2 regions of the Paenibacillus sp. FSL R7-0273 genome follow, and region 1 is predicted to be linked to the other one. Evidence: riboswitches for the same ligand, from Rfam matches in the RefSeq annotation. Region 1 holds a riboswitch; the other holds the start of a gene.
The links. Region 1 has a riboswitch for S-adenosylmethionine ahead of metA (homoserine O-acetyltransferase MetA). Riboswitches for the same ligand answer to the same signal wherever they lie in the genome.
Positions count from the first base shown of each region.

Region 1 (14,876 bases):
AATCTAGCAAGTAACCACATATAGAGTTAATAGTTGTGCAAAATAACTTATATTCCAGTGTAAATTTGGTCAATGTTCCAAATTTTAAATCTAAAATATTAAAAACAATACATTAATTAACATAAATCCATGTCAGTTTTAGAAACACGATGACGTAACATATTAAAAAATCCGGTACTTTCCGTGTCCGCCTCTAATGTGCACTACGTTAAACTACATAATTCTATTTTTATTCAAAATAATTCATGAGTACTCATTCCATCACAGACGAAAAACAGGAAGAAATACTGACATGACCTTGGCTTCTCACCGCTCTCTTTGTAAAGCATTCATACAGAAAAGAATCCCCGCCAGACAGCGCTGCCGCTGCTTAACGGGGATTGGTTACATCCTGAATTTAATAATTAATGATTAGTTCTGCATTACAAAATCATTGTCAATCTTCGTATTCGCGTCCTCAAAGGTACGCAGAATGTCATAACGCGTGTTGCGCTGTGCCGGGATCTTGCCTGCTTCACGGATCAGCTGGGTAATCGACTCAATGTTAACCTTGTAAGTCGCACCGGCTGAAGAGACAACGTTCTCCTCAATCATCGTGCTGCCGAAGTCGTTACAGCCGTACTGCAGGGACAGCTTGCCTACCTCAGGACCCATTGTGACCCATGAGGACTGGAAGTTCTTGATGTTATCAAGCACCAGCCGGCTGATTGCTACCGTCTTCAGGTACTCCTCCGGAGTCTGCCGGTCCAGCTTAAGGTTCGTGTTGTCCGGCTGGAAGGTCCAGGAGATGAAGGCCAGGAAGCCTTCGGAATCGTATTTATTAGCAATACATTCATCCTGTGCTTCACGTACCCGCAGCAGATGCAGCGCACGCTCCTCCATACTCTCCCCGAGTCCGATAACCATGGTAGCTGTAGTGTTCATACCGATCCGGTGTGCGGTCTGCATGACATCCATCCACTCCCGCCATGAGCCCTTAAGCCGGCTGATCTTGCGTCGGGTGCGGTCATCCAGAATCTCTGCTCCCCCGCCGGGAAGGGAATCCAGGCCGGCCGCATGAATCTCGCGCATTACCTGCTCCAGCGGCAGGCCGGAAACTTCGACCATCTTCATAATCTCCGCCGGGGAGAAGGAGTGCATGGTGATATCCGGGAAACGCTGTTTGATTCCGCGGAGAATATCCGTATAGTAGCTGAACGGCAGATTCGGGTTGGTTCCGCCCTGCATCAGAATTTCCGTACCGTTTACAGCAATTGTCTCGGCGATCTTCTGATAGATGGTTTCATCCGGGAGCACGTACCCTTCCTCTGATCCCGGTCTGCGGTAGAATGCGCAAAAGCGGCAGTACACATCACATACGTTGGTATAGTTGATATTGCGTCCAATGACAAAGGTAGCCAGCGGATCGGGATGCCAGCGCTTCATAATCACATCTGCGGCCGCGCCCATTTTTTCAATTTCGTTGCTCTCGAACAGCCGGATTGTATCTTCCAGCCCGAGGCGTTCGCCTTTCAGCGTCTTATCCAGAATAAGATCTATCGCACTCACCGTTCGCAGCCTCCTTCAGGTTCCATATATTATGGTTGATTAAATTTTAAAAATAAACATATAAAAGCATTCGTCCTTCCATCCTAACATAATCCCGGCGGGTTGAGAAATATTTGATTTCGGCCATCCGGACGGCGGCAAAAAAAAGACAGCGGCGCATCAGCAGCGCCACCGTCTCTACTGTATATTTATTCAGCGGATACAGCCTGCTCCAGCTCCACGCGGGCTGCTTCCAGCGCCTGGCCCAGATCTGCAATCAGGTCGTCCGCATGCTCGATACCAACAGAGAAGCGCAGCAGCCGGTCATCTACCCCTACAGCATCACGGATTTCCACCGGAATATCGGCATGGGTCTGCACGGCAGGATAGGTCATCAGGGATTCAACACCACCCAGGCTTTCGGCAAAGGCGATCAGCCGGATATGACGGAGCAGCGGCTCGACGTAACGGGCATCTTTTACCTTAAAGGAGAAGATCCCGGTGTTGCCTGAGGACTGGCGGTTCTGAATTTCATAACCCGGATGATCCGGCAGCCCCGGATGGAATACTTCAGCAACAGCCGGATGCTCCAGCAGATAACGGGCAAGGGCCAGGGCGTTGCTCTCATGACGTTCCATGCGCAGTGCCAGCGTCTTCATGCCCTTCATCAGCTGATAGCTGTCATTAGGCGCAAGCACGGCGCCGAGGGAATTGTGCAGAACCGCCATTTCCGCAGACAGCTCCGCTCCCTTAGTTACAATCAGGCCTGCAAGCACATCATTGTGTCCCCCCAAATACTTGGTGGCACTGTGGACGATAACGTCTGCGCCAAGTTCAAGCGGGCGCTGAAAGAACGGGGTAAGCAGCGTATTATCAACGATGGTCAGCAGCCCGTTACCGCGGGCCCATGTACACACGGCCTCAATATCCGTAATCATCATCAGCGGATTGGTCGGCGTCTCGATAAAGACGGCCTTCGTCTCCGGACGGCGGGCCGCTTCCAGTCCGTCAAGGTCATTGGTATCCACATAGGAGGCTGTAATGCCGTACTTGGACAGAATCCGTTCCAGCAGACGGTAGGTTCCGCCATACAGGTCAAGAGAAACAACCAGGTGATCACCTTGTCCGAACAAAGCGAACACAGTGGTCAGGGCCGCCATGCCGGAGCTGCAGGCAAAGCCCGCATCGCCGGACTCCAGCTCAGCCGCAGCCGTCTCCAGCACAGAACGGGTCGGGTTTTTGGTGCGGATATAGTCAAAGCCGGTGCTTTGTCCAAGCTGCGGGTGGCGGAATGCCGTTGCATTATAAATCGGATAATTAACTGCCCCGGTTGCGGGATCTTCCTGTGAGCCTATTTGCGCAAGTCTGCTTTCAATCCTGAGTTTCTCGTCCATCGGTACGCCTCCTAATGTGGTGTTAATTGTAGAGTTGCTTCTATTTATTAAATAATAGGGCCAATGTCGTAGGGTGTCTCCTGGTATACATAGTAATTGAGCCAATTGGCGAACAATAAGTTAGCATGGGCGCGCCATACGGCCGGCGGTGTACGCTGCGGATCATCCTTAGGATAATAATGCTTCGGTAAAGCGACTTCCATACCCTTCGCGATGTCACGGTCATATTCCCATTTTAGCGAGAACGGGTCATATTCGGAATGCCCGGTTACAAAAATCTGTTTGCCGTCATGGGTTGCCACGAGATATACCCCGGCTTCCTCTGATTCAGCCAGAATCTGCAGCTCCGGATTAGCCTCAATATCCTCACGCGATACATCGGTATGGCGGGAATGCGGAACATGGAACACTTCATCAAAGCCGCGCAGTAGCTTAACATTATTATGGCTCACCGTGTGCGGGAACACTCCAAAGCATTTTTCGGCAAGGCTGACCTTCTGAACGCCGAAGTGGTGATACAGGCCGGCCTGGGCCGCCCAACAGATATGCATAGTCGATGTAACGTTGTGCTTGCTCCATTCAAAAATCTTCTGCAGCTCTTCCCAGTAGTTCACATCCTCGAACTCCAGCTGCTCAACCGGAGCTCCGGTCACAATCAGGCCGTCGAACCGGCGGTGGCTGATCTCATCAAAGGTTGTATAAAAGCTCTTCAGGTGCTCCGCAGAAGTATTCTTGGAGGTATGGGAGCTCGGGTGAAGCAGGACTACATCGACCTGCAGCGGAGAGTTTCCGATCAGACGCAGCAGCTGCGTTTCGGTTGTTTCCTTCGTCGGCATCAGATTCAGGATTGCGATCCTGAGCGGACGGATGTCCTGATGAAAGGCCTGGCTCTCATCCATTACAAAGATATTTTCTCCGGATAATATTTCTTTGGCCGGTAAACTGTCGGGAATTTTGATTGGCATTGCTGTGTCCACTCCTTAATCGAATTAGTACCGAGCTTGAACTGATTTCCATGCAAAAATGACCTTTCTCGCATGAGAAAGGTCATATAGGGTTCAGTCATATGCGCCTCTCTCATCTGCCAGAACCAACAACGGGTATGTATCCCCTGTTAGCTTCCGCAAGAATTAGCACCGTGCGTTTACACGCCGGTTGCCGGGTTTCATCGGGCCAGTCCCTCCACCTGCTCTTGATAAGATTTAGCTGTATTCAATTTTTTTCTTAAAATTCACTTTAAATCATGAACCTGCTTTTCGTCAAGTCCATACAATGCTGAAGAGCCCTTGAAATGAAAAGAATTTTGCTTGAAAGAGGCATACCCCGGCGTTATACTAGACAAGTGTTTCAAAAGGCACAATTGACGAGGAGCAGAGGTGAGAGAAGAATGGAAGGCGACCCGGGTACGCAGTTATGCGTGCAAAGTGAGCAACCACACAGGATTAACATCAGCTTGCCGGCGGCGGGAGCACCACTTCTTCATGCCCTCGAAACGTCATCCCGGCCTTAAGCACGGATTGTACTGCCGGCCAAGCTGATTTTTTCCGTGTGCTTTAATTAGCATACCCCTGGAGAAGACCGGGGACATAAGGAGTGAATCAGATGAAAATCCGGCTGGTGAACGCTGGGGTTTTTACCCCGATTGATGACATTGAAGCAACACTGACCCCGCCCGCAGAAGGGTTTTACTGGATCGATGCTGATGATGAGGACCTGGAGCTGCTCCAGCCCCTGTTCAATCTGCATGATCTTGCCGTGGAGGACTGCCTCAGCGAAGAGGAGCAGCGGCCGAAGATCGAAATTTATGAGAGCCATTATTTTATTGTAGTTAACAGCATCCGGTTTGATGATGAGGAAATTTTCCTCCGGGCGCTTAACGTATTCCTGGGCAGACATTACATTATAACTGTCACCAAACAGAAAATTCATGAGCTGCGTGTCCTTAAGCCCATCCTGTGGGAGCAGGAGGTCAGCGGGCCTGACCGCTTCCTTTACCATCTGATTGACATCGTTGTAGACAACTACTTCTCTGTCGGTGACCGGATTGAAGCGCGGATTGAGAAGCTTGAGGAAGATATTCTGATGCACACCAAGAAATCGCACCTGAGTGAGATCATCGGTCTGCGCAGTGAAATCTTGTGGCTGAAGAAGATGCTTGGACCGCAAAAGGAAGTTATCAACACCCTGAACAAAAAGGACCTGCGTCTGATCGATGACCAATTACAGAAGTATTTCAGCGATATTTATGAAAATGCGGTCAAGATCTCTGAAACCTTTGAAACCTACCGCGACCTCATGGGCAACTTGCGTGAAGCTTACCAGTCGAGTATCGCTAACCGCGCCAATGAAATTATGAGGGTGTTTACCGCCATTACAACGATATTCATGCCGCTGACCGTGATTACCGGTATTTACGGGATGAACTTTGACAATATACCAGAAACCCATTCGGAATACGGCTACTATGGCGTAATTGCCGTGATGGTTACGCTCGGCTGCGGAATGCTCGTGATTTTCCGCAAAAAGGATTGGCTATGAACGATAACGGACGAATACGCTAAGGCGAAGGCTACCGCTACTGCAAAGTATGGGGAACCTTCGCCTTTGCTATTTCTAATAGCTTGCGACTTCTCCTGCAGCCTGCAGCTGCTGGGCCCGCCGGTAACGGATGCGGATCAGCCGCAGACGCTCATAATAGAGGTCCAGCCCCTCTGCCGGAGAAAAGCTGTCCCCGTAGGCCTTATACAATGCAGGCTTCAGAAAGGAATCCCCCATCAGCTCATACGCTGTCCAGATGGCGGCTTGCTCTTCCGCTGTAACCTCCTTCAGTTCATGCTCAATCAGCTTCTCTACGGAGTAGCCCTCCTTCTCCAGCTCTTCGACCGCCTCCAGCACCTCACGCCGGCTGATTCCGCCGGCAGCCTGCAGCTGCTCCATGCCAAGCCCGTTCTCAATTCCCTGCAGCAGAATCCGCCGCAGCCGCAGCCGTTCAAGCTGCTTCTTGTATTTGAGCTCCTTCTGCTTGTAAAGCCAGGAAGAGAAGGCCTCCTCCTCTACAGCCTCATTCACCCAGTTCAGCGGATAGCTGTGCTCCCGCGGAATATCGGCGGTAATGCCCAGCCAGTCGCCGCCATACTGCGAAGCCTTGCCTTCTCCGACGCCCGGAATCTGCAGCAGCTCCTCTTCCGTGCGCGGCAGAAAGGTGCTGAGCATCCGCAGCAGGCGGTTGCTGGCGAGAATATACGGTGCCTTCCGTTCACTGGAGGCCTTGCCCCTGCGCCAGGCGCACAACGCTTCATAAACGGCTTCATTTCCGTGCCGCTCGCTGTAATACTGCAGCTTAAGCTGCTCCCGGCTGCGCTGGGCAAGCGTCTCTTCTTCATGAAACGCGCCGTCAATCAGCGGCCGGTAGCCGTCGCCCATCTTCACTGCCAGCTCATGCCTGTAGACGCAGAGCATTTCATTCCACGAGCCGCCTTCATACCAGATATGCTCATCGGTCTCACTGGTGCCGGAAAAGTCCCGCCAGCCGATCTGCCAGACGCCCTCCTCTTCACCGATCCAGAGCTGGGCATAGGCCTCCTGATCTGCTCCCGATATTCTGGACAGCCTGTTTAAAAATACAATCTGCATATGAATCCCTACTTTCGTCATCTTACAGCAGGCACACAAGTAGAACCGGCTGCGCCGTCCTAAACAGGACGGTATCCGGTTCTGCGAGAAAGATAAGGATAAAGGATTGATGAAACCTATCCTTTCTTATCTTTACGCAAAAAAAAGCACCTCTCCCACGAAAATCGTGAAAGAGGTGCTTCCTCATAAATGCTATGCTGTTAGAAACTACAATACCATATATTTCCGTACAGTCAATCCCTTTTTGAATCAGGCTCCGGCAAGCGCCAGTTTAGCCAGGCCGAGCGCTCCGGCCAGACCGGCATTGTCGCCCAGCTGCGGCGGCACGATGTAGCTGCCGATCTCCTGATTCAGTGCAGGATGCTGGACATATCCGCCAAGCAGCTCCTGCAGCTTAGCATGAATCAGCGGGAATAATTGGCTCTGCTTCATGACGCCGCCGCCCATCACGATCTTCTGCGGCGACAGCACCAGCACATAATTCATCAGTGCATGGGCCAGATAGTGGGCTTCCATCGCCCAGGCCGGATGATCGGCAGCCAGCTCGCCGGCAGGTCTGCCCCAGCGGCTGCCGATGGCTGGTCCGGCCGCCAGGCCTTCTAGGCAATCCCCATGGTACGGGCAGAAGCCGCTGTAGGTATCCTCAGGATGGCGGGGAACCAGAATATGTCCCATTTCCGGATGGGACAGGCCGTGAATCAGCTGTCCGCCGACAACAGCACCCGCACCGATACCAGTGCCTACAGTAATATACAGGCAGCTGTCCAGACCCTGCGCAGCCCCCCAGGTATACTCGCCTAGAGCAGCCCCGTTCACATCGGTATCGAAGCCGATAGGCACATTGAAATGCTCTGCCACCGCACCCACCAGATTATAGCCTCCCCAGTGAGGCTTAGGCGTAGTGGTAATATGGCCGTAGGTAGGGCTGCCGGGTATAGGGTCAATCGGTCCGAATGAGCCAATTCCGAGCGCTTCCACGTTCTTGCCTGAAAAATAATCCAGCACCAGTCCCATTGTCTCCTCAGGGGTTGTTGTCGGGAAGCTGACCCGGTCAGTGACCGTCCCATCCTCATGTCCGATTCCGCATACAAACTTTGTTCCCCCGGCTTCAATTGCTCCAAGCACTCTCACAGCAGCATTCTCCCCTCTAAAATAAAACGCTCTCTTAAGATGATTATACGTGCCTGCAGCCCATATGACAAGCGGTTGACATATAAGCGGAGCAGGGACATAATGCCCCTGCTGTTTGAGCGTTCTATAGGCTGAAGCCCTCTGCTTTCCGGCTCCGGAATGAGCGGCAGGCAGTAATGAACCGCTCTGCTGCCGCTGGATAAGATGCCAGATGAATATGGGCATACGCGGCCATAACATTTCCCTTGAGATAGCCCTCCGGCTGGCTGCCGCTGCGCCCCTTGCTCTCATAGGCATACGGCTGCTGTTCCAGTGCATCATAATGCATCACGGAATAATGAAACTCATGGCCGCGCAGCTGTTCACCCTGCTTCAGCAGCAGGCAGTCGTGAAGCGCCGTTACCTCACGATAGCCCAGCGCGGCCCGCCGCGGCTGCATAACGGCATGAGCCGGGATAATACCGGCCATCCGGTGCTCGGCTCCAGCCCGGTCGGTGATGGAGCGGGCCAGCACCATGTAGCCGCCGCATTCCGCATACAGCGGCATGCCCTGTGCCGCGGCTGCTCTCAAGCCGTCAAGGAATCCGGCATTCGCGGAGATGACCGCAGCGAACTCCTCGGGGAAGCCGCCGCCGAGATAGATACCGTCTGCCTCCGGCGGTACCGGCTCTCCGCACAGCGGGCTGAATTCAAGCAGCCGGGCCCCGGCACACGCCAGCAGCTCCAGATTGTCGGCATAATAGAAATTGAATGCTGCGTCTTTGGCAACCGCTATGACGGGAGAAGCTCCGTTAACCTGCCGGACTGTAACAGCCGGGACAGAAGGTGATCCTTCTGCCTCTATGTACTGCAGCGGAGGAGCAGCTTGCGCGATTTCCAGCAGCTGGTCCAGATTCACGCCTGCCTCCAGCATATCGGCGGCATGCCTGAACAACGGCTCCAGCTCGCCCCGTTCCAGCGCGGGCAGCAGACCCAGATGCCGCTCCGGGATGTCCAGTGCGGCATCACGCATCAGTCCGCCGATTACCGGGATGCCGCAGGCGGCTTCTATGGCCGCCTTAACGGTCCGGTAATGAGAGGGGCTGCCGCAGCGGTTCACGATGACCGCTGCAATCTGTACCCGCGGCTCCAGCTGCCGGAAGCCGAGCACGACTGCAGCCGCGCTGCGGCCCATGCTGCGAACATCCACCACCAGCAGCACGGGGCTGGCGGTGAGAAGCGCTATTTCGGCAGTAGAGCCTGTAAGCTCTGCCGCTTCTTTTCCGTCGTACAGCCCCATGACCCCTTCCGCTATGGATAGCTCTGCATCTGCGGAAGAACGCAGAAAATACTCCTGCAGATAGGAGCGGGGGGTCATCCACGAGTCGAGATTACGGGCAGGACGTCCGGTTACTGCAGCGTGGTAGGCCGGATCAATATAATCCGGGCCGCATTTGAAGCCTTGCACCTTCAGGCCCCGCCGGGCAAAGGCCCGCATCAGCCCAAGCGTCACCGTGGTCTTGCCCGATCCGCTGCCTGTTCCCGCGATAATCAGACGCGGGCGGCACTGCGGTTCACAGGGGCTTATCTCCTGAACGGTGAATTCACTGCGTTCTTTCATCTGCTTGCTCCTCCCTGCCGCCATAGGCCACTCTGGCAACGGCAATGGTTACATTGCCGCTCTTTTTCTTCGGCTGCAGCAGCTTCCCGCCGCCTGCAGACAGGATGGCAGCAGGCTCGCAGACGCCATAGGCCCCGGTTGCCTTGAACACAACCGCCGAAGGCTGCTCCAGCGGCACTGTATTCAGCTGCTCCACTGTATAGAGATCAAGCTCCCAGCCATATTTGCCGCACAGCTCCAGCAGACCGGCCTCATCGCCCTTGATCGTAATGGTAGCTGCACCCCGGACGCTTAAAGGCGACAGCTGCAGCTCCTCCAGCGTCTCCAGAACGGCCGCTTCAAGCTCGGCGGCCGCTGTCCCGCGGTTGCAGCCGAGGCCAAGCACCAGGCTGCGCGGCCGGTACACTGCGGCCGGCAGCCCGCTGAGCGCTGCTGCTTCAGCGGGCTGCAGCAGCCGGTCCGTAATGATGACCGCCGCGCGCAAAGGCAGCCGAAGAAGCTCTGCCATGTCGCCGCAGCGCCTGACATGCTCCGGCAGTGCGGCTCCCGGAGGCAGCCAGCCGGACTCTCCGGCTTCCTGCAGCACAGCAACCGGCTCGCCGTTGACCAGCGCGGCGCTTACGCCCTTTACCGGGGCGAAATCCTCCAGCCGCCAGCCGAATTCGCGGCCCAGCAGATCGGCCGCAAACACGCCCTGCACATCGGAGGCCGTCGTAATGACGGGATGGCTGTGCAGCAGCCCGGCAATCTCCAGCGTCAGCCGGTTCGCCCCGCCCAGATGGCCGGACAGCACGCTGATAACATGCTCCCCGCCCTCGTCAATCACAAGGACGGCAGGGTCGGTCCGCTTGCTCTCCAGGAGCGGAGCCATCAGCCGGACAGCAGCTCCGAGGGAGAAGAACAGAATAACCGCCTCGTACCGGCGGAACAGACCAGGCAGCAGCTCCTTCACCGGACCGTCAAATATCCGCCGCTCCCCCGGAATCTCCTCCAGCTCTCCGCTGTATTTGGCATAGCAATAGACCTCGGTATCCGCAAGCAGCCCGCCCAGCTTCAGCGCCAGCCCGATGCCGTTACGGGTAATAGCTACAGCCGCATACCGCTTAGCCATCCTGGCTGCTCCCCTGCCGGAAGCCGTGGGTAAAGGCGCGGTCATACAGCTTCGAGCGGTGGGCATCCCGGTTCACCAGCTCCGGGTCAAGCGCCCAGCCGGCCAGAATCATGGCATGCATGGTAATGCCGGCCTCCTGCAGGTCCCGCTCCAGATGCTGCACGGTCGTCCGCACGATCTGCTGATCCGGCCAGGTCGCCCGCTTGACGACGGCTACAGGGGTATCCGGGCTCCAGCCGGCAGCGAGAAATTCGCCGGCTGCATGCCCGGCCAGCGCCGCGCTGAGAAACAGCGCCACCGTGCAATGGTGAGCGGCCAGAGTACGGAGCTGCTCCCGCTCAGGCACAGGCGTACGTCCTCCGGCACGGGTCAGAATCACCGTCTGCGTCAGCTCCGGCACGGTCAGCTCGGCCCCGAGCGCCGCCGCTGATGCAAAGACGGAGCTGACGCCGGGAATAATCTCATAGCGGATGCCGCACAGCTTAAGCAGCGACATCTGCTCCAGAATGGCGCCGTACATAGCCGGATCACCGGTGTGCACGCGCGCCACGCTCCGGCCTTCCTTCACAGCCCCGGCCATCAGCTCCACCTGCTGCTCCAGATCAAGTCCGGAGCTCTGCACCACCTCCGCGCCGGGCTTCGCACTGCTCACCAGCACTTCGCTGACCAGAGAATCCGCATAGAGAACCAGATCCGCCGAGCGGAGAATCCGGCTGCCTTTGACAGTAATCAGCTCGGGGTCGCCCGGCCCGGCACCGACAATGTATACCTTAGGCTCCAGCTGAAGTCCGCTCATTTGCTCACCACCATTAAGCTCAGGTATTCCAGCTCCCGGCCGCGCAGCTCGCGGGCATCCCGCCATACCTTTTCATGCGGCGAGGTTACTTTGGTCACTACAGAGGCTTTTCCGCTGAGACCCAGCTCATCCAGCACATCAAGCACGGTATCCAGCACCTTGGCCACCTTCAGAAATACCACCGTATCATGCTGCAGCAGTGCCTCCTTAAGCGCCTCGCGGTCATCCGTCGCCGGAATAATGCCCACCCGCTGGTCGCCGTCGGCGAGCGGCTGTTCAAGGGCAGCGGCAGCACCAAGCACTGAGGAGATTCCGGGCACAGACACAATGCGCACTCCGGGATGCAGCTCCTGCATAAGCCGGGCCAGATGGATGAAGGTGCTGTAGAGATTAGGGTCGCCCTCCGTTACAAAAGCCACATCATTGCCGTGCCGCAGCTCATTCCAGCACAGCTCCACCGTCCAGCGCCATCCGTTCTCCAGCTGTACCGGGTCCCTGGTCATCGGAAAAACAAGGCCCAGCATCGTTTTCTCCTCCGCATTTACATACATGTCCACGATTTCGTGGGCGTAGGATTTCCCGCCCTTCCGTGCCGCAGGATAGGCGATAACCGGACATTCCTTAAGCAGGCGGCAGGCCTTGACTGTAATCAGCTCCGGGTCTCCCGGGCCCACACCAACCCCATAAAGTGTACCTACAGTAAGTAAGCCGGGTTCCTCCCCGGCCGGCAGCTCCTCCTCCAGGTCCAAAAACCAATCTTCAGCGCCAGCAGCCTGCTCCAGTCCCTCCACTTCGTTGTTGCCCATTCACACATCCTCCTTATATTAAAATACCGGTCTCACTGGCTCTTTCATTCAGGCTTTGACGCACTGACCACAAAGACAGGGTTCAATCCTTCAAACCGGGTCATGCCGAGAATCGGCCTGCCCCGCGACGCCTGCAGCTGTGTAACCTCCGCCCTGAGCCCCGCTGCTGCCAGCGCCGTCATACTCCCGTGCAGCGTCTCAATGGTGATCGCCGAAATAACGATAACTCCGCCCGGCCGCAGCCGCTCAGCCGCATGGGCAATAATATCTGCAAGCTCGCCGCCGCTGCCCCCGATAAATACCGCATCCGGGGCCGGGAGCTGCTCAAGCCCCTTCGGAGCCCTGCTGTGAACAATGGTATAGTCGGCACGGAATTTACGCCGGTTCGCCTCCATATTCGGCAGGTTAATGATGTCTTTTTCCACTGCATACACTTTCCCGAGACGGGCAATCCGCGCACATTCCGCGGCAACTGCCCCCGAACCGGAGCCGATATCCCACACCACCGCGTTCTCCGCCAGATTCAGCTCGGACAGCACCAGCGCGCGGACCTCACGCTTCGTGATCAGCCCTTTTTCCGGCTTGCGCTGGGCAAAGGCTTCATCGGGATAAGCAAAGCCGCGCCTGCTGCCGCCGCTCCCCGGCTGTCTGCGCAGAATAACCACATTAAGCGCTACAAACTTATGCCGGGACATGTCCTCCAGCTCCCAGAAGCTGCAGCGCTCATCCGGACCGCCCAGCCGCTCGCAGACGAAGGCCTCATATTCCTTCATGCCGAATTCCAGCAGATAAGCGGCAATCCGCGCCGGGGTGTTCACCTCATCCGTCAGCAGCGCCATCTTGGACCTGCCATCGATCCGCTGGGCCAGCCCCTTGATTGGACGCCCGTGCAGACTGATCAGCTCCGCATCCTGCCAGCTGTCACCCAGCCGGGCAAATGCAAGCTGTACGCTGCTGTAATGCGGGATAACCTCCACCTGCTGCGGCCCGAACCGGCGTACCAGATAGCCGGCAATGCCAAAAAACAGCGGATCGCCCGAAGCCAGCACTACCGTCGTACGCTTCCGGTATACTCCGTCCAGTCTTTCGACGAACCGCTCCAGCCCGCCCTGCAGAGTGATGGTTTCTCCTGTGAAGCGGGGGAAAAACGACAGCTGCCGCTCCCCGCCGCAGAGCACCCCGCATTCCTCAATGATGCGCAGACTCTGCGTTGTCAGTCCCCCGGCGCCGTCTTCCCCGATGCCTATGACGTAGATAACATTATCCACGGATTTCCGCCCTTCCCAGCCTCCGGCCCTTCATCGTAATCAGCACCATTTCCGCTGTCATGCCTCCCTCCACCTGCTTGAGGCACTGCAGACAGCCATAACGGCATAGCAGCTCAAAAAACATTTCATTTCCAGCCTCCGTCATCAAATCCACCACCTGTGAAGCGGTATTTGCACCGGCAATCTGCTGTACTGTCTCTTCATCTGCCCCCGCCTCCAGGGCAACGGCTGCAAGGAAGCCGAAATCCACCGGCGCATTTTTGGAATGAATCAGCATCGCCCCCTGCGCAACCTTGGAGTATTTGCCGGCCATGCCCACAAGCGTCACCTTCTGAAAGCCGTAGGCCTTGGCATGGCCAAGCGAGAAGCCCACATACTCCCCCATCTGGATAAAAGCTTCCTCCGGAAGCTCCGGGAACATCGCTATCGCATACTTTTCACTGCTGCCGCCTGTGGTCAGAACCAGCTGGCGGTTCCCGGCAGCCGCGGCGACCGAAATCGCCTGGACGATGCTGGCCTGATAAGCCTCGGTCGAGAACGGGGTTACCACACCCCGCGTGCCGAGGATGGATATGCCGCCGAGGATGCCGAGGCGCGGATTCAGCGTCTTCAGCGCAATGGCTTCGCCTTCCGGTACGCTGATGACCACCCGCAGCCCGCGCGCTGCGCCATGCTCCTCGAGCACCTCCGATACCGCTTCGCGGATCATCCGCCGGGGCACCGGATTAATTGCGGCTTCACCTACCGGGACAGGCAGCCCCGGCTTGGTTACCCGGCCGACGCCGTGCCCGCCGTCAATCTCTACACCCGGCTGGTCAAGCCAGCTGACCGCCGCTTCAATTCTGGCACGGTGCGTCGCGTCAGGATCGTCCCCGGCGTCCTTTATGGTGGCGCAGACTGCTGTGCCGTCCGCACCGCTGCGCTGCCAGCCGGTCAGCTCAAAGCTGTGGCTGAAGCCGGCCGGCAGCAGAAGCTCCACACTTGCCAGCTCCTCGCCTGTGATGAGCAGATGCGCTGCCCCCTTGGCTGCGGCTGCCGCGCAGGCGCCGGTGGTGTATCCCCGGCGCAGCGGCCTCTGGCTTCCGGCAGCTTCCCTGCTCCCGGTCATCGCTGCCCAAGGGAGGCTTCCGTCTCAGCAGCCCGGCGGACTGCCAGCAGACTTAGCGCATTGACCGCAGCAACCACGATCGTACTGCCGCCTTTACGCCCGATATTCGTAATGTAGGGAATATCCAGCTTGCGCAGCTCATCTTTAGATTCAGCAGCAGATACGAAGCCGACCGGCATACCGATTACCAGGCCCGGCTTGGCCTCACCAGCCTTGATCAAACGGATCAGCTCGAGCAGGGCAGTCGGTGCGTTGCCGATGACGTAAATTGCGCCCGGAGCTTCCGCACAGGCTTTGCGTGTCGCCATAATCGCCCGGGTAAGACCCTGGGCCCCGGCTGCCTCAACCACATCCGGATCGGAAATATGGACACGGACCTCACCGCCGTAACGCTGAAGCCGCTCCTTGGCAATTCCTGCCTCCACCATCCGCACATCGGCGATAACCGGCATTCCGTCCAGGATCGCCTTAATCCCGGCCTCAACTGCCTGCGGATGGAACA
Region 1 covers NZ_CP009283.1:2,125,414-2,140,289, reverse strand. The annotation lists gene mqnC (cyclic dehypoxanthinyl futalosine synthase) at 412-1,548, opposite strand; gene R70723_RS09105 (aminotransferase class I/II-fold pyridoxal phosphate-dependent enzyme) at 1,737-2,921, opposite strand; gene metA (homoserine O-acetyltransferase MetA) at 2,969-3,886, opposite strand; SAM riboswitch class I at 3,996-4,123, opposite strand; gene corA (magnesium/cobalt transporter CorA) at 4,524-5,459, shown strand; gene R70723_RS09090 (HRDC domain-containing protein) at 5,535-6,554, opposite strand; gene R70723_RS09085 (ROK family protein) at 6,804-7,685, opposite strand; gene R70723_RS09080 (cobyrinic acid a,c-diamide synthase CobB) at 7,810-9,285, opposite strand; gene R70723_RS09075 (cobalt-precorrin 5A hydrolase) at 9,269-10,396, opposite strand; gene cobM (precorrin-4 C(11)-methyltransferase) at 10,389-11,192, opposite strand; gene cobI (precorrin-2 C(20)-methyltransferase) at 11,189-11,998, opposite strand; gene R70723_RS09060 (bifunctional cobalt-precorrin-7 (C(5))-methyltransferase/cobalt-precorrin-6B (C(15))-methyltransferase) at 12,043-13,266, opposite strand; gene R70723_RS09055 (cobalt-precorrin-5B (C(1))-methyltransferase) at 13,259-14,374, opposite strand; gene R70723_RS09050 (precorrin-8X methylmutase) at 14,371-14,876, opposite strand, start outside.

Region 2 (14,876 bases), 3.3 Mb from region 1:
TGCAGCAGCAGGCTGCTGCTGCTGACGGGCGGCCCGGCAGTCTTTGCCGATCTTCCGGCTACTCTGGAGCATGTTCTGGAACGCTTTAATCCGGCTGCCGGCCTGCATGTGTTTAGCTGCGCAGCTCCGGACGGGAATGAACGCAAGCCTGGTTCAACCAGCCAGGCGGTAATCATGGGAGTAGGACCCGCCATACGGGAGCTTCCCCGTATCTATACAGAGGGACAATTGCCAGGAATTACGGAAGCCATTCCTTATTGCGGGGGATGCTTAACCGTTTCCGGTGCATCCTATGAAGAGGACCCGGAGCTTCCTGTCCGGCTAAGTGCTGCGCTTCGCGCACAACAAACAGCCTGGCCGCTGGTTATAGTGACGGATCATGCTGCTGAGGCAGTACGCACCCAAAGCTCCTTTTTATGGACAGTATTTACCCGGTTTGATCCGGCCGGGGATATCTATGCCGCATCTGAGCTGCGGCAGCATCATATCAGCTACAGACTGCCGGTTGTCATCGATGCACGCATGAAGCCTGGATATGAAGAGGAGCAGACACCCTGCAGCAGTACACTGGATTTGGTTGACCGCAGCTGGAGCCGTTATTTTCAGCAGTAAAGCTTAGCTAACCATTCATTAAAGGCCGGCATTATACATTCTTCGTAACCTTAAGGAGGACAAGTCATGCTGCGGATACTACTGGGAGAGCCGCCGCGCAGCAACAGCGGGGTGCTGGCCGAAGCGATGGACAACATGGCACGGGTAGCGTCCATGCTGCGCAGGGAAATGAACGACCATGAAGATCATGACCATGAATACCGCAAGCTGGAGATCTGGACACGCGGCCTGATTTCCTCGCTGGATGAGCTGGAGCAGAGCTGCTTCGCAGCAGCATTTTACCGGAAAAAGGTCGTCGCCGGGTACATGGATGACATGACGGTGGAGGAGCAGGGGGATTACGCGCGTTATGTTTATTTTTATAAAAACGGCTTTATCCGTGTCTTCTCACTGCTGGACAAGCTGGGAACAGTCCTGAACAGCCTGTACGGCTTGAATACAAGCCAGAACAAGGCCCACTTCTCCTATTTCACGGTGCTTAGGCAGTTTCAGCTGCTTAAAACGCATAGTCCGCTGGCGGATGAGTTGGAGAACATCAAAAATTCCTACCGGGAGCCGCTGCACAATCTGCGGAAGCGCCGCAACGCCGAGATTCATTACATGAACGCCGAAATGCAGGATGATCTGTGGCAGAGGCATCAGGGCCTTCATGACAAAATAAGGCTTGAGGATGTCGACAGTCATCTGGAGGATCTGAAGCAGGGGGTAGAAATGGTCTGTAAATCTTTATGCGCAGCCTTCCGTTACAGCAATGAGCAATGGCATAAAAACAAGGCTATGGCTAATAAACACGCCGGGACAGAAGCACGTTAAAGCGACAAAATCTTCCTTTGACAAAAAAGCACAAACTCACTATACTTAGGCTTGCATTATATTCTTACATTTAGCGACAAGTATTGCTTAATAATTGTATATTTTCTTATCGAGAGCGGCGGAGGGATAGGCCCGATGAAGCCCGGCAACCGATTTGTGTACAGCCCTTTAATTCTGCGCTGCCTGCAAATGTCATGGTGCTAATTCCTACAATGCCGCACGGATGCGGGCGTTGGCAGATGAGATGGCATTGTAACTAAACGCACAGGGCCTCTTGCGATCTGCAATGATCGGAAGGGGCTTTTTGATTTAAATGGCACCAGAATAAAGGGGGAACGACGGAAATTGATAGAGCTGAAAGAGTTGACCAAGGTATACGGAAAGGGCAGCAAAGCCGCAACAGCGCTCTCGGGCTTGAATCTGTCCATTAAAAAGGGTGAAATCTTCGGGGTAATCGGCCATTCCGGTGCCGGTAAAAGCACGCTGATCCGCTGTATCAACCTGCTGGAGCGCCCGACCTCCGGCGAGGTATGGGTAGACGGTGTTGAGCTTACCGCTCTCGGCAAGGGGCAGCTGCAGGAGAAACGGCGCAAGATCGGCATGATCTTTCAGCACTTCAATTTGCTGTCCTCTGCTACGGTGTATGACAATATCGCGTTCCCGCTGAGGCTCGCCGGCACACCCAAGGCACAGATTGATCAAAAGGTGAAGGAGCTGCTGGTACTGGTCGGCCTGGAGAACCATGCAGGCAAATATCCGGCCCAGCTCTCCGGCGGACAAAAGCAGCGTGTCGGCGTTGCCCGTGCGCTTGCCAGCGATCCTGATGTGCTGCTGTGTGACGAGGCCACCTCGGCGCTGGACCCGCAGACAACCGATTCCATCCTGCGGCTGCTGCTGGATATTAACCGTAAATTCCATTTGACGATTGTACTGATCACCCATGAGATGCATGTCATCCAGAGCATCTGCGACCGGGTAGCCGTTATTCACGGCGGCGGCATTGTGGAGCAGGGGGAAGTAGCTGAGGTATTCCTGAAGCCCAAGCATGAGGTGACCAAGGATTTCATCCGCAGTGAAGCCCAACAGGACGGTCCGCTGAGAGCTGCTCTGGAAGCAGGCAGCAGAGAGAATGCACAGGCGGTTAAGATTACCTTTCTGGGGCAAAAAACCTATGAATCCACCTTGTCTGAGGTTGTACGCGAAACCGGCGTCAGCTTTGCCATCCTGCAGGGTACGATCTCAACCATCAAAGATGTGCCTTATGGCCAGCTGATTGTCCGGTTTGAAGGCGAGCCGGGGGCAATTAATGCTACGCTTACTAAACTGGCGGCACAAGGACTCGATGTGGAGGTGATTTCCTGATGGGCGGTCTTAATTTTAATGATATTAACTGGCAGGAAATGGTGGATGCATCCGGCGCCACATTAAAAATGTTGGCGTATTCCGGAATTTTCACAATTATTCTTGGTTTACCACTCGGAATTGTGTTATATTTATGGGGAAGATCAAATAACCCTATTATCAGAGTTATTTACTCGGTATTATCGCTGGTTGTAAATATCCTGCGTTCTGTTCCATTCCTGATTCTGATGGTAGCCCTGATCCCGCTGAGCAAGACGATTATGGGCACTTCGATCGGGGTGCTCGGAACGATTCCGGCGCTGGTTATCGGTGCGGCCCCGTTCTTTGCCAGACTGGTGGAGACGTCGCTGCGTGAGGTAGACCGCGGGGTTATCGAAGCGGCACAGGGCATGGGGGCTTCTACAGGCCAGATTGTCATGCGGGTGCTATTGCCGGAAGCCCGTCCAGGCTTGCTTGCCGGAGTGACGATTACTCTGGTAACCCTCGTCTCCTATACCGCAATGTCGGGGATGATCGGCGGCGGCGGTCTTGGTGACCTGGCGATCCGCTACGGTTATTACCGTTATGAGAAGGAAGTCATGATTATCTCTGTAGTGCTGATGGTTATACTAGTTCAGCTGCTCCAGATGGCCGGTGACAGGCTGGTTCAATATTTTACCCGGAAATAAGGTACTTCCAAATATAGCCTTATTCATAAACACATTTTAGAGGGGGATTTACAGATGAAAAAAGTACTACTGACGTTCTTTAGCTTGACCCTGGTATTGGTGCTGGCAGCCTGCGGCAACAATAACACTGCTAATAACGCTGCGAACTCTGCAGCAACTAACGCTCCGGCAGCTGATGCTTCCGCTGAGCCGACTACAGAGCCTGCCGCTGATCCGGTAACGCTTGTTATCGGTGCTTCTCCTGTACCGCATGCCGAAATTCTGAATGCTATTGCTCCGCTGCTTGAAGCACAGGGCATCAAGCTGGAAGTTAAAGAATTCACTGACTACATCCTGCCTAACACACAGCTGGCCGAGAAAGCACTGGATGCGAACTTCTTCCAGCACAAGCCATACCTTGATGACCAGAATACAAAGAACGGTTCGGACCTTGTATCTGTAACTGCAGTTCACGTTGAGCCATTCGGCGCGTATTCCAAAAAAATCAAATCCGTTGACGAACTGGCTGACGGTGCAAAAGTAGCAATCCCGAACGATGCAACCAACGGCGGACGCGCACTGATCCTGCTGGCTAAGAACGGCCTGATCACGCTGAAGGATGACACTAACATCACTACAACCAAAGCAGACATTACTGAAAACCCTAAGAACCTGGAAATCATTGAACTGGATGCAGCAATGCTGCCGCGCCAGCTGGATGAAGTAGACATTGCACTGATCAACACTAACTTTGCGCTTGAAGCCGGCCTGGTTCCAACGAAGGATGCCCTGTTCATCGAGGGTGCAGATTCCCCTTACGCCAACCTGCTGGTAGCCCGTCCTGACAATAAGGATTCCGATGCAATCCAGAAGCTGGCTGCTGCCCTGAACTCCGCAGAAGCTAAAGCATTCATCGAAGAGAAATACGAAGGTGCCATTATCCCTGCGTTTTAAGCTGCTGATCTACACAGCTTCGTAATGTATAAGAGGCTGTCCCGGACAGGTCATTTGATGACCTTGCGGGGCAGCCTCTTTTTGGCTCAGGCTTCTGGCAAAAGCACCCGGGTTGTGGCACCGGAGGAATTCCTCTATAATAGAAAAAATCCCGCCCCCTTATTCAGGAAGCGGGACGGTATAAAATGGGATTAGAATACTTGGACAACTTCTTCTACGCCTTCTACTTCTTCAATCAGGGCGCGTTCGATCCCGGCTTTCAGCGTGATCGTGGAGCTCGGGCAGCTGCCGCAGGCGCCCATAAGCTTCAGCTTAACGATGCCGTCTTCAACGTCGATCAATTCCACGTCGCCGCCATCGCGCTGCAGGAACGGACGAAGTTTATCGAGTACTTCCAGAACCTCATCATACATGGTGGCGCTTTGTACATTCTCACTCATTTCTCAATCACTCCTTTCGTAAACTTATTATAGTACAAAAAGTTAAAAAATAAAATGGTTAGCACAGAATAAGGAGAACAACATGAGGCCAATTATTGAATTTTGTGCCAGTAATATCGGGCACGGGACAGGACCGCTTATGAACAAGCTGGAACAGAATCCCGAATATGATGTTGTAGAATACGGCTGTCTGAATAACTGCGGGGAATGCTATCTGAGACCGTTCGCCATGGTTGACGGCGAGATCATTGAAGCGGATTCCCCGGAGGAGCTGGAGCAGGCCATAGAGGCTGCCATTAAGGAGCAGGAAGCCTGGGACAGCCTTGATCTGGACTAGCGCTCCACTTGATGCACTCAGCTCAGCCGAAATGCCGCTTGGACATCCAGAGCACTCCGCTCTTCAGCAGGCGGGGAACACGCCCCATTACCGAGCGGCGGCCCATCAGGCCGAACCCGGCATTTTTGCCCAGGGAACCGAGTGTTCCCTTTAGCTTAATTGCATGAAGCCTCGGGGTCTCACCCCGCCACAGGGAACGGAGAATATACGCTACCTGCTCCCCTTGGGCGCCTGCCGCCTGTGCGCTTGGTGCAAAGGGCAGGCTGGCACAGTCGCCGATCACATATACCTCCGGATAATCGGCTATGTCGGAGTGAGGGCCGATTATAAGCCGGCCGCTGCGGTCTTTGGGCAGCTCAAGCTGCTGTACTACCTTGACCGGCTGTATACCTGCTGTCCATACCGTTACATCTGCAGCGATCGCCTCGGTGCCGTTAAAGACGGCACCGTTTTCAACGTGGGACACGGAGATGCGGCCCAGCGTCTCGACCTGATGCTCGCTGAACCATTCCTCCACATACCGGGACAGCTTGGCCGGAAAAGCGGACAGGACACGCTCCCCGCGGTCAAGGATCCGGATGTTGAGGTCGGGACGGCTCTCGCGCAGCTCTGCAGCCATCTCCACACCGCTGAGTCCTCCGCCTACAATATTCACTGATCCGTAAGGCTTAACGTCATTGAGCCGGCGGTAAGTCTCTCTGGTAGCCGAGAAGCTCTGAATACTGCAGGTATGCTGCTCAGCACCCGCGATACCGTGATAGTTATCTGTACACCCAAGCGCTATAGCCAGAATATCATAAGGAACCGGCTCACCTGATTCAAGAAAAATAAGCCCGCTGTCCAGATCAATCGAGCCTACCTCGCCGTAGCGTACGGTCAAACGGGGATGCACGGGAAACTGGATGCGCAGATGATAGTCGTTCACAGTACCTGCGGCAAGCGCATAATATTCGGTCTTGATTCCCTGATAAGGCATCCGGTCAATCAAAACAATTTCCACATCGTGGGGCAGATGGTGATTGAGCAATTCCTGGATCAGGGCAAGGCCGCCGTAGCCGCCGCCAAGGACAAGTAGTGTTCTCATGAGACCAGTCTTCCTTTCACATATGGCTGTAATATGGCATTGCAACAGGCACAGTAACGCTTTTCTATTCTATTCGTAGACCTTGACTTCGTTGTAGAAGGTATCCCGCTCGACTGGAATACGTCCGGCGCCTTTGACGAGCCAGATCAGCTCTTCTCGTGTCATGCCCTCCGGTGTTAATGCTCCGGCAGCATGGCTGATCCGTTCCTTCAGGATGGTACCGTGTACATCGGATGCGCCGAAGCTCATGGCAACCTGGGTCAGCTGTACGCCTATATTAATGAAGTAAGCCTTGATGTGATCGAAATTGTCGAGCATCAGACGGCTGACAGCAATGGTCTTGAGATCCTCATAGGCAGAGTTGCGGCGCATAATGCCCGCATTGCGGTTCTTAGGCTGCATGGACAGCGGAATGAACACCATAAAGCCGTTCGTTTCGTCCTGCAGCTCGCGGATTTGCAGCATATGGCGGATACGGTCCTCGCGCGATTCGATTGAGCCGTACAGCATTGTTGTGTGGGTTCTCATGCCCATCTTGTGGGCGGTGCGGTGAACCTCCAGGTATTCTTCAACGTTCGCTTTATCGACACGCATTTTTTTGCGGTACTGGTCGGAGAGAATCTCCGCTCCGCCGCCGGTCAGCGACTTCAGTCCTGCTTCACGCAGCTGCTCCAGCACTTCGCGGATGCTGAGTCCGCTGATACGGGTGAAGAAATCAATCTCTGCCGCCGTATAAGCCTTAAGGGTCACCTCAGGGAACCGTTCATTCAGCGCCTTGAGTGAATCAACGTAATACTGGAAGGGCACCTTATCATTATGGCCGCCGACAATGTGGAATTCGCGGACTCCCGGGTGGATATGCTGTTCGACATATTGCACCATTTCAGGGCCTGACAGGGTGTAAGCCCCCTCTTCGCCGTCATCCTTGCGGAAATTGCAGAAGGCGCACCGGGATTCGCAGACATTGGTGAAATAGAGGCTCATATTTTCGATAAAATAGACCTTTTTCCCGTTCTTGCGCAGATTGACCTCATTAGCAAGCTGGCCGATCGTCAAGAGGTCATCGCTTTCATATAAATAAACGCCGTCTTCCAGATTCAATCGTTCGCCGCCGCGTACTTTTTCAATAATGTCCGCCATTCTGGCATCGGTGTGCGGGGTTATAAGTGTAGACATACAAATTCCTCCTGAAGGTTAGACTTCCTGAACCGGCGGTCCATGAATAAAAATAAAGAAAGAGGCAACCAGCCTCCGTGACAAATTTCCGAATTTTACAGATCATCGCTTAACCTATTATAAACCTCTCTCCAAAGGTGAGCAACCGCCCTGGGAAGTTAGCATTTTCCTGTTTGGCCGCCGGGGCTGCGGGAGTTATGACTTGAGCGTAGGAGCGGAGTGGAGTATACTGAATTTTATATAGAGTATAACTTTTAGCCGGAAGGCTTATGACATCATATAACTTTTAGGAGGCTAGACTATGATTACAATCAGTAATACAGCGGCCGGACAGCTCAAGACAATGCTGGCTGACCAGGAAGTGCCTAACATGTTCCTTCGCCTTGGCGTAACTGCCGGCGGCTGCAGCGGTTTCTCATATGCTATGGGATTTGACGATAATGAGACCGAGCAGGATGTTTACATGGATGTTGAGGGGCTCAAGGTAGTGGTCAGCAAGGACGACATTCGTTACCTGAACGGCCTGGAGATCGACTTCGAGGAATCCGGCATGACCGGCGGGTTCACCATCCACAATCCTAACGCCACAGTTACCTGCGGCTGCGGGTCTTCGTTCCGAACGAAGGAAGAAGCAGGGAATCCGGCGGCTGAGCCTTGCTAAGCAAAGCTTAAGAAGTCAAGGAACTTTAACACACTATAATCTAAAATCTGACCTCTTGGAATGTGTAGCAGAATACACTTTCGGGAGGTTTTTTGTTTACAGGAGGAAATCCGATCACCCGTCTTGAGTGTTATTGTGGTGCAGGGAGGGTGTATCCGCCCTGTCTCTATCTGAGACGGGGTGTAAACGGTCAGCTGCTAACGGACCACAGCGGCGTTATTTTCTGTATAGGGCTCATTATACTAGGCTAACGGACCGTAGTGCCCTTATTAATGTATAATGACCATGGCCGAGGCGATTTTTAAGTAAATAAGGTCGATGGTGTCCGATAGTCTGATAATAATCCGGCTTTGCCAGGAATAAGATCATCTGGGTCCGTTAGGGGTAATCCGGCGGAAGTGAACCACTGTATAACTCAGGGGGATGCTAAGATGCTGACATTCAGGTACATAAAGCGCAAAAAGGCCCGGAGAGAGCTGCTGGAGCTGCAGAGGGATTTGATTTTTTATGAGCCTCTCTATTCGGCGGTTCATCCATATCATGAATGGTTCAAGGTACAATGGGAGCTGTTACGTGCCAGGAGTGAAATGAAGCTGCAAGCAGATCCGGACTTGTACAGAGAAATAATCTCCCATATCCCGCTGCAATTGACGGTATTTAGGCAGACTATCAGGGATTACGGGGAAAATGTGGATACGAGCTATTTTGAGGCGACAATCGAATATATAGAACATTTGCTGCAGTCAGGCGATGAAAAATATCACTATATGATTATATTTGATCATATGCAGATATTTGAGCGGGCGGAGTATTATTTATATCTGAAAAAAAGGGAAGCGGAGCTGCAGGCCCTTCTGGGTATAGATGACAATAAAAGCTGAATATCAAGAAGGGGCATTAATGCCCCTTATAGTTCTTCACCAGCTCATCCATAACGCGGCTGGTACGGATGGCAGTCAGGCCCGTGCTGAGGGCTGTCCCGCGTCCAAGCAGCTCATCGGTAATGGACTGGATTAGCGGCTGCTGGATATGCGCCGGGTGGGGAATGAATTCCGGCTGCTCCCCGTTCTCTGTCCGCAGGATGACCGGCCGGTCCGCGAAGGTTGAGAAGGTGATGCTGCCCAGGCTGCCTACAATCTCAGTCACATCCTCGTTCGTGTAGGCATTGAAGCACCAGATCCCCGTCCCGTGGATACCGGATTCAAACCGGTACCGCCCGGAGACAGTATCCTCAGGCGCATAAGAGCTTCCAAGATTAGAGGCATGTCCAGCCGCATCTGTAACCGGACCGAGCAGGAAATCCAGCAGATCCAGTGTATGGCTGCCCACGTCCAGAAACAGGCCGCCGCCGGAAATAGCCGGATCCACCCGCCAGTTATTCCTGCCTGAAGCTTCGAGCGGTTTGGTCATATGCATGGTGCGTACAAACCGGGGCTCGCCAATGGCCCCCACATCCAGCCATTCCTTAATCCTGCGGAACCGGGGCAGTGCCCTACGATAATAAGCCACATACAGCGGAACGCCAGCCTGTTCACAAGCAGCCAGCATAGTCTCGCATTCTGCCGTATTAAGGCCCATCGGCTTCTCGACGTAGACAGGCTTGCCGGCCTTTGTCGCGGCTAAGGTGTATTCCATATGCGTAGAAGGCGGCGTTGCTATATACACGGCATCTACGCCGGGATCTGAGATAAGCTCGGCTGCGCCGGAATACCAGCGCGGTACGCCGTGCCGCCGGGCATAGTCTGCTGCAAGCTCTGCGTTACGGCGCATGACGGCGGCAAGCTGTGAGCCTTCTGCCTTCTGCAGCGCAGGTCCGCTCTTGACCTCGGTCACATCACCGCAGCCGATAATCCCCCAGTTAATCTTTTTGTCCATGTACATATCCCCTTCCGGCAAACAAGGCCAGCTATCTCATATATGTAGTATAAATAGAGTATTATAATAGTAGAAAAAAAGTTTTGAGCGGTTCGGCCGGTCTGTTTGCACAAGCCGTCTGCAGGATTCTACATAGAGTATATAGTGTTCCTGAACAAGCTGCTCAAGCAGGGCTGATGAATTTATAATTGATCATAAAGACAATCAGGGCGGCAGCAGCGAGGGAAAAAGCAATGCAGCCTGCACCGAGAAGCCGGCGGCGGCTGCGGATAAATCTGAAGCCGAGTGCGCAGACAAGGATAGTAGTACCTGCCAGAACGACAGACATGCCGATCATCGCGAACCAGTACAAGACCTCGAATAATTGAGCCATAAGAAAGCCCCCTCTCCCGGTAATCATACATTGAACATCAAAGAAATTCCAGCGGGAGGAGGCTGGCATAGAGCGGGTTTATAAGATTTTTATAACAAATATCAGTACTTTTGACTTGGGCCGTACCGGTTATTGCCCTCGCTGTCCAGGCAGGCGAAAATAAATAAGATCAGGTACCCGAGATAGGGGATCAGGGCAAGCAGAATCCAAAAGCCTGTTCTTCCGCTATCATGCAGCCGGCGGACCAGAAGAGCCCAGGAGGGGATTAGAATGAACCAGTAATAGACCGACCTAATTATAGGGGCTGGTTCAAAAACTGCCTCCATAAACACGAGCAGAAATCCGATTAGAAAGTTAATTACTGCAAACATCCAGAATTCAATACGTCTAGCTCTTCCTGAGAAATTAAAATAGTTTCTTATCGCATTCAGATACCATTCCATGCAGAGTGATCCTCCCTGTTTATACGGCTCTGTTTCCGTATTTTACAAAAATTATATGCGGTACAGCGTCATCTTGTACAATCATTTGCTGGCAGGACAAATTCACGTGGACATAAGGCCTGGAGCCATATGCCCTTTTTTGCTGTGAGCGGCTTTTACACGGACAATCATACAGGAGGGCAGCTCCTTTTCTGAGTAATCTATAGGGTAGGCTGGGATTGCGAAAGGAGAGGTGACAATGGCGGGAAGACAACTGGCCAGCAAATGGCTGAAGACCGAGGCGCTGCTCAGCGATTCACGGGTTGCCGGTTACATTCCGAGAACGAAGGGATATAACGCTGCCGGACTGTCAGCAATGCTGGGCAGATACGGGAATGTAGTAATCAAACCGATTGTCGGCGGTGGAGGACATGGTGTAATCAAGGTGTTCCGGGACAGCCGGGGCTACGGGTTCACTTACAACCATCATACCCGGATGTACCGTGATTTTGGATCCATGAAGCGTGCGCTTGACAGAGTGAAGCTGAGACGGCGCTATATGATTCAGCAGGGCATCTCACTTGCCCGGATTGCCGGGCGTCCGATTGATTACCGGGTTAAGGTTGTGAAGAACGGCGATCACTGGGAATTCCGCTCGATGGTGGGAAGACTGGCGCGTCCGGGGTTATTCGTAACTAACCTTTGTAAAGGCGGAACCATGATGACCTGCCGGCATGGGCTGCGCCGTTCACTTCCAAGCATAAGCGCGTCGGCCAAAAAAGCCGAAATGCGCCGGCTGACGCATGTCTGTATCGAGCTGCTGGAAAGGCATTTTCCGGGGATCGGCGAGCTGGGATTTGACTACGCCGTAGATCACAGGGGGAAAATATGGATTCTTGAGGTTAACACAAGACCGAAATGATTAATCATTTTTTTGGAATTGACGATAATGATAACTATAAGCTAAAATTGCGTTTAGTATTTCCAAATTTGAGGTAATATGAGGTATTAAATTCTAAATTTTGTGAACGTTCTGGAAAATTTTTTAATATCAACAAGGTGGAAATACCCTGTGCATAACTATTATCCCCATATTCCACTGTGAAGGAATTGGATTTATTATCCTTACTAACAAATTATGCACAGGATTTCCACAGTGGGCTGTGGATACTAAGAACGCTTGTTCGATTAATAATAGTTTGCTATGATAGATTCAGATTCAAACAAAGGAAAGGTAGGTGAACGTTGTGGTTGAATTATCGGATGAGATGCTGCTCGACTCGTACCAAAGAGCGTTAGAGCTACAATTGGAGCATGATTTCATCGCTCTGTTGCTCGCTGAAATTCGCAAACGGAACTTACACTCTCCAGTACATGCGGTTTTGCACTAAGACACATCGTATATTTTCTGCAGCAGCTGCTCTGTCTAACCGCAAGCGGCACAAAATAGGGTATCTTTTCAAGTTGGAGTGGAATCAACCTGAAAGGATACCCTTTTATTATTTATATGCGCTGTAACGGATGATTACAGCTTAAGATTACTGCTGTGTCCCGGTGAAAGCTTGGCATCCGGATCGAGATAGACCTTGGCGTTATTGACGGCAGTTGGTGCTTCACCGAAGCCCACCGCAATCAGCTTCAGCTTGCCGGGATAAGTAGTAATGTCACCGGCGGCGAAAATGCCCGGAATGCTCGTCTCCATACGCGAATCCACCACGATGGAATTACTCTCAATTTCAATTCCCCACTGTGCAATCGGACCCAGAGAGGATACAAACCCGAAGTTGACGATAACACTGTCCACTTCAATTTCCTGTGTCTCCTTGGTTTTAATGTGGGACAAGGTTACCTTGGTAATGAATTCTTCCCCGTGCAGCTCAGTGATCTCTGAAGGGGTAATTACATTAACCTTGGAAGCCATCAGCTTCTCTACACTGTGCTCATGCGCGCGGAACTTGTCGCGGCGGTGGATCAGCGTAACCTGCTCGGCGATCGGCTCAAGCATGAGAGCCCAGTCGACTGCCGAGTCGCCGCCGCCGCTGATCAGCACCTTCTTGCCCTGGAAGGCATTCAGGTCACTTACGAAATAATGCAGATTGGCTTTCTCGAACCGGGCTGCCTCCGGAAGTTCCAGACGGCGCGGTTCAAAGGCGCCTACGCCGGCTGTAATAATAACAGCCTTGCTGTGGTATTCCGCCTTATCAGTAGTTGTTACGAAGTGGCGTTCGTCCCGTTTCTCAACAGATACGACCTTCTCTTCCAGACAGATGTTGGACTGGAACAGGTCCATTTGCCGGGACAGGTTGTCTACCAGCTCCTGTGCGGTAATTTTCGGGAAACCGGCCACATCATAGATGTATTTTTCCGGGTAAAGCGCGGCTAGCTGGCCTCCCAGCTGGGGCATGCTTTCAATAAGGGTTACAGACGCCTGGCGCATACCGCCGTAGAAGGCGGCAAACATGCCGGCAGGACCGCCGCCTATAATTAACAGGTCGCTCATAGGAACGCCGGATTGCTCTAGTGTCACTATTATTACACCTCCGAGTTGATAGTTTCAAAATGCCATACTTAGGTACTTACTCATTATAATCATTGTGGGACTACCCTGCAAAGGCTTAAAATGGACGGAAAGATGTGACGTTTTTTTGTATGATTATATTTGATTAAAACGATACTAAGGTTTACAATGGATATGGTTATTTTAGAAATCCTTTAAGTTTTATTGGAAATTCTTCCGAATTTAAGTGTATAAATTCACAAAAGAAACTAAAATATTTTACAAAAAATAACACATAGACAGATTCACCTGTTGGAAGGAGCCGGAACATGAGCAGTATTCCCAAAATTGTCATCCTAGGCGCGGGATATGGAGGTATTTTGACCGCCCAGCGGCTGCAGAAAGCTTTGAATTATAATGAAGCTGATGTGACCCTGGTTAACCGCCATGAATATCATTATTTCACTACCCATCTGCATATGCCAGCTGCGGGAACGGACAGCATTGAACATACACGCGTATCTATCTCCAAACTAATAGACGAATTTAAGATCGACCTCGTGAAATCTTCCGTGCAGGAAATCCGTACCCAACAGAAAAAAGTAATTCTTGAAGACGGCACGCTCTCGTATGACTACCTTGTCATTGCCCTCGGAGGCGAGCCGGAAACCTTTGGTATTCCCGGACTTGATAAATATGCGCTGACCATCCGCAGCATTAACTCCGTGCGGCTGATCCGTGAGCATATTGAATATCAGTTTGCCAAATATAAGAACGAAAATAACGCCCAGGAGCATATTAACTTTGTGGTCGGCGGAGCGGGCTTCAGCGGCATTGAATTTGTGGCTGAGCTGGCGGACCGGATTCCTGCCCTCTGCAAGGAATACGATGTAGACCCTAGTCTCGTTAATATCTACAACGTAGAGGCTGCCCCTACGGCACTGCCGGGCTTCGCACCTGAGCTGGTTGAGCATGCGATGGCTGTGCTGACCAAGAAGGGGATTACCTTCAAGATGGGCGTGGCTATTAAGGAATGCCTGCCCGGCGGGGTCATTCTCGCAACCGGTGAAGAAATCAAGGCCTCGACGATTGTCTGGACCGGCGGCATCCGCGGGAACCGGCTGATTGAAGCAGCAGGCTTTGAAGCCATGCGCGGACGGGTGAAGGTGGATGAGTACCTGCGTGTGCCGGGGCATGAAAATATCTTTATCATTGGCGACGGCTCCCTGATGATTAATCCGGAAGGACGCCCGTACCCGCCGACGGCACAGATTGCGATGCAGCAGGGCGAGTGCTGTGCCCACAATCTGGTGGCGGCGATCCGCAGCCAGCAGCCGAAGAAGTTCGTCTTCAGCAACAAGGGAACAGTAGCCTCACTAGGCAAAGGCCAGGGCATTGCGGTAGTCGGCGAGAAGACTTATAAGGGCTGGACGGCAGCCCAGCTCAAAAAAGTAGTCGATATGCGTTACCTGTTCATCATCGGCGGCATTCCGCTGGTGCTGAAGAAGGGAAGGTTCTTCTAGGATGCGCCACTGCAGCGTACAAGTCCGCGGGCTGTTGACGCGTGAGGAGCTGGACCGTTACAACGCTCTGATCGAAGTGGGATCTTATCTGGAGGATCAG
Region 2 covers NZ_CP009283.1:6,073,066-6,087,941, reverse strand. The annotation lists gene R70723_RS26195 (UbiD family decarboxylase) at 1-612, shown strand, start outside; gene R70723_RS26190 (Cthe_2314 family HEPN domain-containing protein) at 679-1,425, shown strand; SAM riboswitch class I at 1,529-1,671, shown strand; gene R70723_RS26185 (methionine ABC transporter ATP-binding protein) at 1,771-2,787, shown strand; gene R70723_RS26180 (methionine ABC transporter permease) at 2,787-3,455, shown strand; gene R70723_RS26175 (MetQ/NlpA family ABC transporter substrate-binding protein) at 3,510-4,388, shown strand; gene R70723_RS26170 (NifU family protein) at 4,580-4,828, opposite strand; gene R70723_RS26165 (YuzB family protein) at 4,911-5,165, shown strand; gene R70723_RS26160 (NAD(P)/FAD-dependent oxidoreductase) at 5,188-6,249, opposite strand; gene mqnE (aminofutalosine synthase MqnE) at 6,319-7,425, opposite strand; gene R70723_RS26150 (HesB/IscA family protein) at 7,727-8,086, shown strand; gene R70723_RS26145 (hypothetical protein) at 8,518-8,967, shown strand; gene R70723_RS26140 (Gfo/Idh/MocA family protein) at 8,984-9,961, opposite strand; gene R70723_RS26135 (hypothetical protein) at 10,125-10,334, opposite strand; gene R70723_RS26130 (DUF805 domain-containing protein) at 10,436-10,777, opposite strand; gene R70723_RS26125 (YheC/YheD family protein) at 11,016-11,678, shown strand; gene sda (sporulation histidine kinase inhibitor Sda) at 12,004-12,147, shown strand; gene R70723_RS26120 (NAD(P)/FAD-dependent oxidoreductase) at 12,282-13,256, opposite strand; gene R70723_RS26115 (NAD(P)/FAD-dependent oxidoreductase) at 13,583-14,776, shown strand; gene R70723_RS26110 (hypothetical protein) at 14,778-14,876, shown strand, end outside.
Region 2: it holds a riboswitch for S-adenosylmethionine, as region 1 does, so the genes downstream of both, R70723_RS26185 (methionine ABC transporter ATP-binding protein) here and metA (homoserine O-acetyltransferase MetA) in region 1, are expected to answer to the same signal.